2 regions of the Kitasatospora sp. NPDC057940 genome follow, and region 2 is predicted to be linked to the other one. Evidence: riboswitches for the same ligand, from Rfam matches in the RefSeq annotation. Region 2 holds a riboswitch; the other holds the start of a gene.
The links. Region 2 has a riboswitch for cyclic di-AMP ahead of ACFVTF_RS10270 (NlpC/P60 family protein). Riboswitches for the same ligand answer to the same signal wherever they lie in the genome.
Positions count from the first base shown of each region.

Region 1: it holds a riboswitch for cyclic di-AMP, as region 2 does, so the genes downstream of both, ACFVTF_RS00095 (M23 family metallopeptidase) here and ACFVTF_RS10270 (NlpC/P60 family protein) in region 2, are expected to answer to the same signal.

Region 1 is NZ_JBHVPH010000001.1:20,965-25,465, forward strand. It holds gene ACFVTF_RS00085 (GNAT family N-acetyltransferase) at 178-750, opposite strand; gene ACFVTF_RS00090 (hypothetical protein) at 793-1,764, shown strand; gene ACFVTF_RS00095 (M23 family metallopeptidase) at 1,825-2,658, opposite strand; cyclic di-AMP (ydaO/yuaA leader) riboswitch at 2,671-2,829, opposite strand; gene ACFVTF_RS00100 (alpha/beta fold hydrolase) at 3,174-4,001, shown strand; gene ACFVTF_RS00105 (TetR/AcrR family transcriptional regulator) at 4,070-4,501, shown strand, end outside.
Region 2 is NZ_JBHVPH010000004.1:425,746-430,246, forward strand. It holds gene ACFVTF_RS10265 (NlpC/P60 family protein) at 1-503, opposite strand, end outside; gene ACFVTF_RS10270 (NlpC/P60 family protein) at 731-1,876, opposite strand; cyclic di-AMP (ydaO/yuaA leader) riboswitch at 1,887-2,036, opposite strand; gene ACFVTF_RS10275 (NlpC/P60 family protein) at 2,374-3,408, opposite strand; gene ACFVTF_RS10280 (NYN domain-containing protein) at 3,609-4,501, opposite strand, start outside.

The DNA of each region.
Region 1 (4,501 bases), on a different contig from region 2:
CGGTCCCTCGTTCTCGACTGCTGATGGCATCAGTCTGGTCGAACGGCGGGCCGGGGAGGATCCGGAGGCCTGGCGGATCGGGGGTGGGGTTAACCCCCCGGGCCTGACCCGGCAGGCCTGCCCCCGGGCCTGCCCCGGGTCCGCGTCGGGTCCACGCCGGACGTCCGCGCCGGGCCGTCAGCCGGTCGCGCCGGTCCACTCGTCGGCGAGCAGCGAGTACAGGTACGAGTCGGACCAGACGCCGCCCTTGCAGAGGTCGTGCCGGACCCGCCCCTCCAACTGGAACCCGAGCCGGAGGAGCACCTTGGCGGAGGCGGCGTTGTCCACGTCGACCCGGGCCGCCAGCCGGTGCACGCCGAGGGCCTCGAAGGAGAGCTCGCAGAGCAGGCCGGCGATCTCGCCCGCGTAGCCGCGGCCCCAGACGTCGCGGCCCAGCACGTAGCCGAGGTGGGCGGAGCGGTGGTTGCCGAGGGTGAGGGAGGCGTGGGCGATCGGCGTGGCGTCCGCCGGGTCCTCGGCGTCCTCGCGCCGGGTGACGGCCAGCCGGTAGGTGTCCCGCTCCGGCGCCATCGCCTCCTCCAGGTAGAGCTCGATCTGGTCGGCGCAGGTTTCGCGGTCGCGCGGCTCGAAGGGGAGGTAGCGGGTGACCTCCGGGTCGCCGAACAGCCCGTACAGCGCGTCCACGTCACCTGCGGTGTGGTGATACTCGCGGATGGCCAGCCGGGGGCCGGTGAGTCGTACGGGGACCATGGCAGCCGACCCTACTCCCGGCCAGCGGTTACCGTTCGAGCTATGAACGACGAAGACCTGCGGCTCGCCCCGCGCACCAGGGCCTCCGACCTGCTCGCCTGGGCGGCGGAGGAGGACCGCACCCCGGTGGCCGAAGCGCCGCTGCGCGCGGTGCTGGCCCTGCTGGAGCTGGGCGAGGGCAGGATGCACGACGGCTGGCCCGAACTGACCTCGAACGCGGTGGAGCACCTGCTGTACGAGCGGCTCTACCTGTACGTCCAACCCGAACCGGAGGCGGACCCGCTGGCGTACGGCGCCGCCGTCCGGCTGCTGACCGACCACCAGCGGGCCGCCAAGCGGCTCAACGCCAAGCGCCAGGAGCGGCTGCACGCCGAGGCCGAGTGGCAGGGCGAGGTCGCGGCCGGGCTGCTGCGCCGCGCCGACCTGGTGACCTGGCCCCGGCTGTACGCGCTGCTGCTGCACGCGTACGGGGCGGACGTCGCGGATCCGGAGGCGGTGCGGGAGTGGCTGACCGGCTTCCGGGAGCTGGCGCAGGAGGAGCGGCTGGCCAGGTTCGCCGCACTGGCGCAGACCGGCTGGCTGGACGAGGTGGACGAGCAGGGCTGGAGCCCGACCCGGGTGATCTCGGTCGGCATGGCCACCGACGGCGCGCGCCGGCTGCTGGAGCAGGGCCTGATGCGGCGCAGCTACCGCAACCTGGCCGAGCTGACGGCGCTGGGCCGGCCGATGCCGGACGAGCTGGCCGGGGACTTCGGGGCGTTCGAGGAGGCGGCGGTGGAGGCCGCGCTCGACCTGTACGGGGAGTGGACGGTGCCCGGGCTGCCGCGAATGCTGGTGGAGGAGTTCCCGGACCTCGCGCCGGAGCCGGGGCAGGAGGAGATCGACGCGTACCTGGCCGGGCTCGCGCAGGAGGAGTTCGACGCCCGCATGGAGGGGCTGGCGGGGCCGGCGCAGGAGGAGTTCGACGCGCACCCCTCGGAGTCGGCGGACCCGGCGGACCCGGCGCAGGAGTGACGCGGCGAAGCCCCGGCCGCGGTGCCTTCTGGTTCCGGCGGCCGGGGCTTCGCGGGTGCGTCAGGGGTTGAGGCCGCGCTGCTGGAACCAGGTCTCCGGGTCGACGGGGGCGCCGCCACCGGGGCGGACCTCCACGTGCAGGTGCGCGCCGGTGACGTTGCCGGTGGCGCCGACCTTGCCGATCTGCTGGCCGGAGGCGACCTTGCCGGAGCCCTTGATGATCGAGGAGAGGTGGCAGTACCAGATCTCGGTGCCGTCGGGCAGGGTCTCGACGATCCGGTAGCCGTACGAGCCGGACCAGCCGGCCGAGGTGATGGTGCCCTGGCCGACGGCGTAGACGGGGGTGCCGGTGTCCGCGGCGAAGTCCAGGCCGGTGTGCAGGTGGGCCCAGTAACGGGCGCTCTGGCCGTAGTGGGCGGTGAGGTGGTAGTCGCGCACCGGCAGGGTGAGGGCGGCGGCCTTGGCCCGCTCGGCCTCCTCGGCGGCCCGCTTGGCCTCGGCCTCCTTGGCGGCGGCCTTGGCCTCCGCCTCCTTCGCGGCCTGGACGCGGGCGTCCTCCTCGGCGGCGGTGCGCTGGCTGTCGGCCTGCAGCTGGATGCGGGCGGCGAGCGCGAGGCCGGGGTCGGCGGAGAGGGCGACCGGGGTCTCGTCCGGGGTCTCGATGGCGGGGGCGGCGGCCGGGGTGGCGGAGGCGAAGCCGGTGGCGCCCAGGGTGGCGGCGACGGCGGTGACGCCGAGCAGCGGGGAGGTCCCGCGGACCTGACGCGGCATCCGGTGCCGGTTGGTCTCGACCTCCGGGCCCGCGTACTCGGGGCCGTCCGGGCCGGGGTGGTCGAGGAGCCGGGTACCTGCTGCGAGGCCGGCCGGGTGTGCCGGAGTGTGCGTCGACGCCACGGAGGCGCGCTCCTTTCCTTCCTTCGCGCCTACCGGGTTAGCTGACGGGTTCGGAGCAGGAAGGTCTCCTACGGCCGGGCCGGAGCCCCGCCGATTCACCCCAAGGAACGTGGTTCCCCGGCTCCCTGACCTGCCCGGAGGCCGGTCGGCGGGATTAGGCGACGGCGCACGGTGCCGTCTGGGTACGGCGTTGACGACCGCGCTGCGTTATCAAACGTTAATCCTAGGAGGCCCTGATTCCAAGCCGTTCGCCCGGGACGACCTGAGACGGGCGGGGCATTCTGGGGCATGACGGGCGTTTTGTTCCCCTTGGGCACCCCTGGACCCCTTTGAACACCATTGACGCCACCTCACGTGATCGGACGTCAACGAACGACCCTTCACCTGCAAACCTTTCGCCGGCCTCCCCCGCTCCGTAGGGCGCGAAGGCTTGACGGCTAAGGCTATTAGCCTTAGCTTTATGGCTATCGGCGGCAGCGCCGAAGCCCGCACCGGCAACCCTCCGGAGACCTGCCATGAACGCCACCAGCGCCCCCACCACCCAGTACCTCGACGTCACCGGCGGCCGCCTCGCCTACGACGACACCCGACAGGGCGACGGCGCTCCCGTCGTGCTGCTCCCCGGAATGCTCGACACCCGCGCCGCCTACCGGCACCTCCGCCCGCTGCTGGCCGCCGCCGGCCGCCGGGTCATCACCATGGACCTGCGCGGCTTCGGCGAATCCTCGATCGTCTGGGACGACTACTCCCCCGCCGCCATCGCCACCGACGTCCTCGCCCTGCTCGACCACCTCGGCATCGACCGCGCCGTCCTGGTCGGCAACTCCTACACCGGCGCGACGGTCGTCAAAGCCGCCGGCGACGCCCCCGAGCGGGTCGCCGGCATCGCCCTGGTCGACGCCTTCGTCGAGAACCCCCCGCCCGGCGCGCTCCTGCGCGGTGCCCTCCGCGCCATGGGCTTCCTGACCGTCCACTCCCCCGCCTTCTGGGGCCTCTACCACCGCAAGCTGGCCTACCCGGGCGCCAAGCCCGCCGACTTCGACACGTACGTGGCCGGACTCGTCGCCGCCATGCGCACCCCCGGCCGCAAGACCGCCACCCGCGGATACGTCAGCGGGGACTCCGCGCCCGTCGGCTGGACCGCGGCCGTGCGCTGCCCCTCGCTCGTCATCATGGGCAGCAAGGACCCCGACTTCCCGAAGCCGGAAGCCGTCGCCGACCGGCAGGCCGCCGCGCTCGACGCACGGAAGGTCATGATCGACGGATCCGGGCACTACCCGATGGCCGACAACCCGCAGGCCACCGCCGACGCCCTGCTGCCCTTCCTCGCCGAACTCGTCTGAGCCCCGCCCGCCCACGTCAGCCCCGCCCCGCCACATCAGCCCCCTTCCACCGACGGAGAGCCCGCGCCATGCCCCGAGTAGGACTCACCCCCGAGCAGGTCGTCGACCACGCCCTCGCCCTCATCGACGAGCAGGGCACCGAGGCCCTCACCCTGGCCGCCGTCGCCGCCCGGGCCGGGGTCGCCACCCCGTCGCTGTACAAGCACGTCAGCGGCGGCCTCGCCGAACTGCGGCGGCTCATCGCCGTCCGGGTCACCGAGGAACTCGCCGACCGGCTCGCCGAGGCCGCCGTCGGCCGCAGCGGGGACGACGCCGTCGACACCGTCCTGCGCGCCTACCACGCGTACGCCACCGAGTACCCGCACCGCTACAACGCGCTCCCCCAGGCCCCGCAGCCGGACGACGACCTCACCCGCGCGGCCGGGCGGCTCGTCGGGGTGATCATCGCCGTCCTGCGGGAGTACGGCCTCGACGGCGCGGAGGCGATCCACGCCGCCCGC
Region 2 (4,501 bases):
GCGAGCTTGCCGGCGGTCTCGGTGCGGCGCTGGTCGAGCCGGCGCTGGCGGGTGGCCAGTTCGTGCAGGGTCTCCTGCTGCCGCTCGGCGGCCTGGTCGAGGGTGCGGGCCCGGGACAGGTAGCCCTCCGGGTCGGTGGAGAGCATCAGCTGGACGGTCTGGGCCATGCCGCCGCCGCGGTACTCGGCGCCGGCCACGGTGGCGAGGTCGCCGCGCAACTGGTTGAGCTGGTCCTGGGCGACGGCGATCTCGCCCTGGAGGACGGTCGTCTCGCCCTGGAGCCGCTGCTGCGCCTCCTGGGCGGCGTTGTACTTCTCGGACGCCTGCTCGGCCTCGCCGTAGAGCTGCTCCACCTGCGCCTTGACGTCCTTGCGGGTGGGCGCGTCCGGCGCGGCGGGGGCGGCCTGGGCGCTGCCGCCCGTCGTCACGCCCAGGGCGGTGGTGGCGGCCGCGGTCAGCACCAGCGCACGGGCGAACAGTTGGGAACGACGGTGCACGGGCATGGCGGCAACGGCTCCGATCCGGCGGTGGGGCCCCGCCGCCGCACCAACGCGGGCGGCCCTGGAAGCGGAGTCCGGTGGCAGACGTTAGCGAGTCCGGGCAACCGAGTCCAAACCCCCGCCAACCCGAATATTTGACCCTTAATCGGACACCGGTCCGAGTCGCCGGAAAAGCCGCAGGCCCGGCCTTCCGTGGTGGAAGGCCGGGCCTGGGAGGACCTGCGCTGGGATCAGACCCGCACGATGGAGGTCAGCGGCATGTTGCTGACGGCCTCGTAGCGGACCGACGCGCCCGGCTTCGGCGCGTGCAGCACCTGGCCGTTGCCCGCGTAGATGCCGACGTGGTGGGCGTCCCCGTAGAAGATCAGGAGGTCGCCGGGCTGGGCCTGGGAGAGGTCGCTCCCGATCCGGGTACCGGCGTGGGCCTGCTCCTGCGAGGTGCGCGGCAGCGAGACGTCGACCTGGTTGAACGCCCAGACCATCAGGCCCGAGCAGTCGAAGGAGCCGGGGCCGGAGGCGCCGTAGACGTACGGGCTGCCGATCTTGGAGGCGGCGATGGACAGCGCCGCGGCGCCGCGCGAGCTGCCGGCGCTCGGCTTGCTGACCGGCGCGGCGGGGGCCTGCGACGCGCTCAGGTCGTTGCGGTTGTTGTCCCGGGAGGAGCGGTCGGCGGCCTGCTGGGCCGCCTGCTGCTGCTGGGCGGCCTTGGCGGCGGCGTCGGCCTTCGCCTTGGCGTCGGCGGCGGCCTTCTCCTCGGCCGCGCGGATCGCCTGGCGCTCCTGCTCGGACAGGGTGTTGAAGAGGTCCTGCGCGGCCTTGAGCTTGCCCTGGACCTCGTCCTTGGCGCTCTTCAGCTGCTGGGTGGTGGTCTCCATCTCGGCGAGCTTGCCCTGGGCCTCGGAGCGCACCTGGTCGAGCTTGCGCTGCTCGTCCTGGAGCTGCTTGAGCTGGCCCTTCTGGGTGCCGCCGGCCTGGTTCAGCGTGTCGGCCTGGCTCAGGAAGGTGTCCGGGCTGGCGGAGAACATCAGCTGGACGGTCTGGGATATGCCGCCGTTGCGGTACTGCTCGCCGGCGATCTCGGCCAGGCCGCCCTGCAGGTCGGTCACCTGCCCCTGCTGCCGCGCCACCTGGTCCTGCAGGTCGGTGACCTGCTTCTGCAGCTGCTGCTGCTTCTCCTGGGCGGCGTTGAGCTTCTCGGTCGCGACCTCGGCCTGGTCGTTGAGCTGGTCGACCTGCTCCTTGACCTGGTCCTTGGTCGGCTGCGGGTCGGCGTGGGCGCCGGACTGCGCGGACAGCGCGACGGCCGCCGCGGCGAAGCCGGTCAGGATCGAGACCCGGGTGCGACTTGCGGGCTTGGGACGACGATGGGACGCCACGAAGGCGGACTCCTTCTTCCTACGCCGTCTACCGGGTGAGCTGACGGGTTCGGGCCGGAAGCGTGCCCTACGACGCCTCACGGCCGTTCCACCGGCCGACCTGGCGCCGATTCACCCCGGAGGAACGTGGTTCCCCGGCTCCGTTCGACAGCGCCCCCGACTGCTGGGCTCCCCGTCGGGCAGGCACTGGGCCCGCCCCGCTGCGTCACGAACTCGACGGAAACCACCGCCGCCACCCTGGCTGGGCGATCGGGAGTGCGGTGGTTCGGGGCACGACCCTAGTAACTGAACCGTGATCCGTTCAAATCCTTGTCAGAAAAAAGACGGAAGAAGACCAAAGTTCTTTTGTGAATATGACACATAGTGATCACCGCCGTACGTAAAGCTGATCACTCTTCATCGGGGAGTCATGCTGCGGACAAAACCCGAACGCCACCCCCGGTCCGAGGGTGGCGTGGATCACAGGCCCGGACGGGCCCTTCGGGCGTGTCGGGACGTCAGACCCGGCGGATCGTGTTGATCTGCATCGCGTCGACCTTCATCACCTTCACCACGTCACCGGTGTGCGGCGCGTGGACCACCATGCCGTTGCCGATGTACATCCCGACGTGGTGCCGGTCGGGGCCGTAGATGACCAGGTCGCCCGGCTGGGCCTGGTCCAGCGAGACCCTGGTGCCGACGTTGCCCTGCTCCTGCGAGGTGCGCGGCAGCGAGACGCCGGCCTGGCCGTACGCCCAGACCATCAGGCCCGAGCAGTCGAAGGTGGTCGAGCCGGTGGCGCCCCACACGTACGGCGAGCCCTGCTTGCTCATCGCCTTGGCGACGGCCACGCCCGCGTAGCCGCCGGCCTGCGGGAGGCTGCCGAGGTCGGCACGGTCGCTGCCGCGCGAGGCGCGGTCGTCCTGCTGCTGCTGGGCCCGCAGCGCGGCGCGGTCGGAGGCGCTGAGCGAGTTCAGCAGGTCCTGCGCGGCCTTCAGCTTCTGGTTGACGTCCGTCTTGGCCTGGTTCAGGTCCTTGGTGGTGGAGTCGAGCGAGGCCAGGACGGCGGCGGCCTCGGACTTCTCCTGGTCCAGCCGGCGCTGCTGGTCCAGCAGGCCCTTGAGCGCCTCGGACTCGCTGGCGCTGGCCTGCTGGGCGCTGGACGCCTTCTCCAGGTAGCCGGACGGGTCCGAGGAGAGCATCAGCTGGACGGACGGGTCGATGCCGCCGGTGCGGTACTGCTCGCCCGCCACGCCGGCCAGGCCGGTCTGCAGCTGGGTCATCTCGTCCTGGCTGCGGGCCACCTTGTCCTGCAGCTGGTCGGACTGCTTGCGGAGCTGGTCGGCCCGCTCCTTGGCGCCGTTGTACTTCTCCGCCGCCTGCTCCTGGTCCTGCTGGAGCTGGTCGATCTGCGCCTTGACGTCGCTCTTGCTCGGCTGGGGCGCGGCGTGCGCGGCGACCTGCGCGGAGAGGGCGACCGCGGTCGCCGCGGCAGCGGTGAGCACGGAGACCCGGGCGCGGCTCGGCTGCTTGGGACGGCGGTGCGAGGCCAAGGGAATTGCTCCTTCTTCCATCGGCCTCACCCAATCAGGTGAGAATCCGGAAAATAGGTTTGACGCCACACCCTAGGGAAGATCCACGGGTTTTGCCACTCCCCCGAAGGCGTGAACTCCACTTCCCCCGCGGGCTTCACCGGATGTGCACACCACCGCAAACCGGGCGCTGACCAGGCGTCATCCCGTCGCGGAAGCCGTCAGGGCCGCGCCAGCCGGTTCAGCAGCAGAACGGAAGCCACGGGGCGCGCGCCGGCCTTCCGCACGCCCTCCGCGACCTCCCGGTCGGTGGACACCACCACCACCGGACGGCCCTGCGGTTCGGCCCGCACCAGACGGCGGATCAGCTCGTCCGCGGTCTCGCCGGTCCGGCTGAACCGCACCCGCACCCCGCGCGGTGGCGCCATGATCACCGGAACGTCCAGGTCCTGCCCGTCGAACACGCAGGTGACCTCCGCCTGCGTGCGCTGGGCCAGCATCGCCAGCCCGCCCAGCAGCCGGATCCGCTGCTGCTCCAGCGGCAGCGTCGGATAGCCCGTCTTGGTCACGTTGTAGCCGTCCACCACCAGGTGCACCTGCGGGATCGCCAGCAGCTGGTCCAGCAGCGCCGGATCGTCGTCGGCCAGACCGCGCCGGGCCACGTCGTGCGGCGAGGCCGCACCCGGCACCACCGCCTCCACCAGGTCCCCCGGCCGGATCTGGGAGACCGGCAGCGCCAGCTCCCGCTGGAGCCCCTGAGCCGACTGCAGCACCGTGTCCAGCAGCAGCCGCAGCCGCATGTCCTCGACGCTGCGGCCCTCGCGGGCCGACCGGCGGCCCTGCTCGGCCGCCGTCTCCAGCTCGCCGACCCGGTGCCGCAGCCGCCGCGCCTCGGACTCCGCGGCGCCGCGCTCGGTGGCCGCCTGCGCCCTCGCGGCCTCCAGCTCGGCGGTCAGCCGCCTGGTCTCGGCCTGCGCCCGGCGGGTGTCGCTCTCCAGCGAGCGCACCTTCTTCCGCAGCGACTCGGCCTCCCGGCGGACGTCCTCGGACTCCGCGCGCTGCCGATCCAGGTCCGCCCGGGCGGCGGACCGCAGCTCGGCGAGCTCCGCCTGCA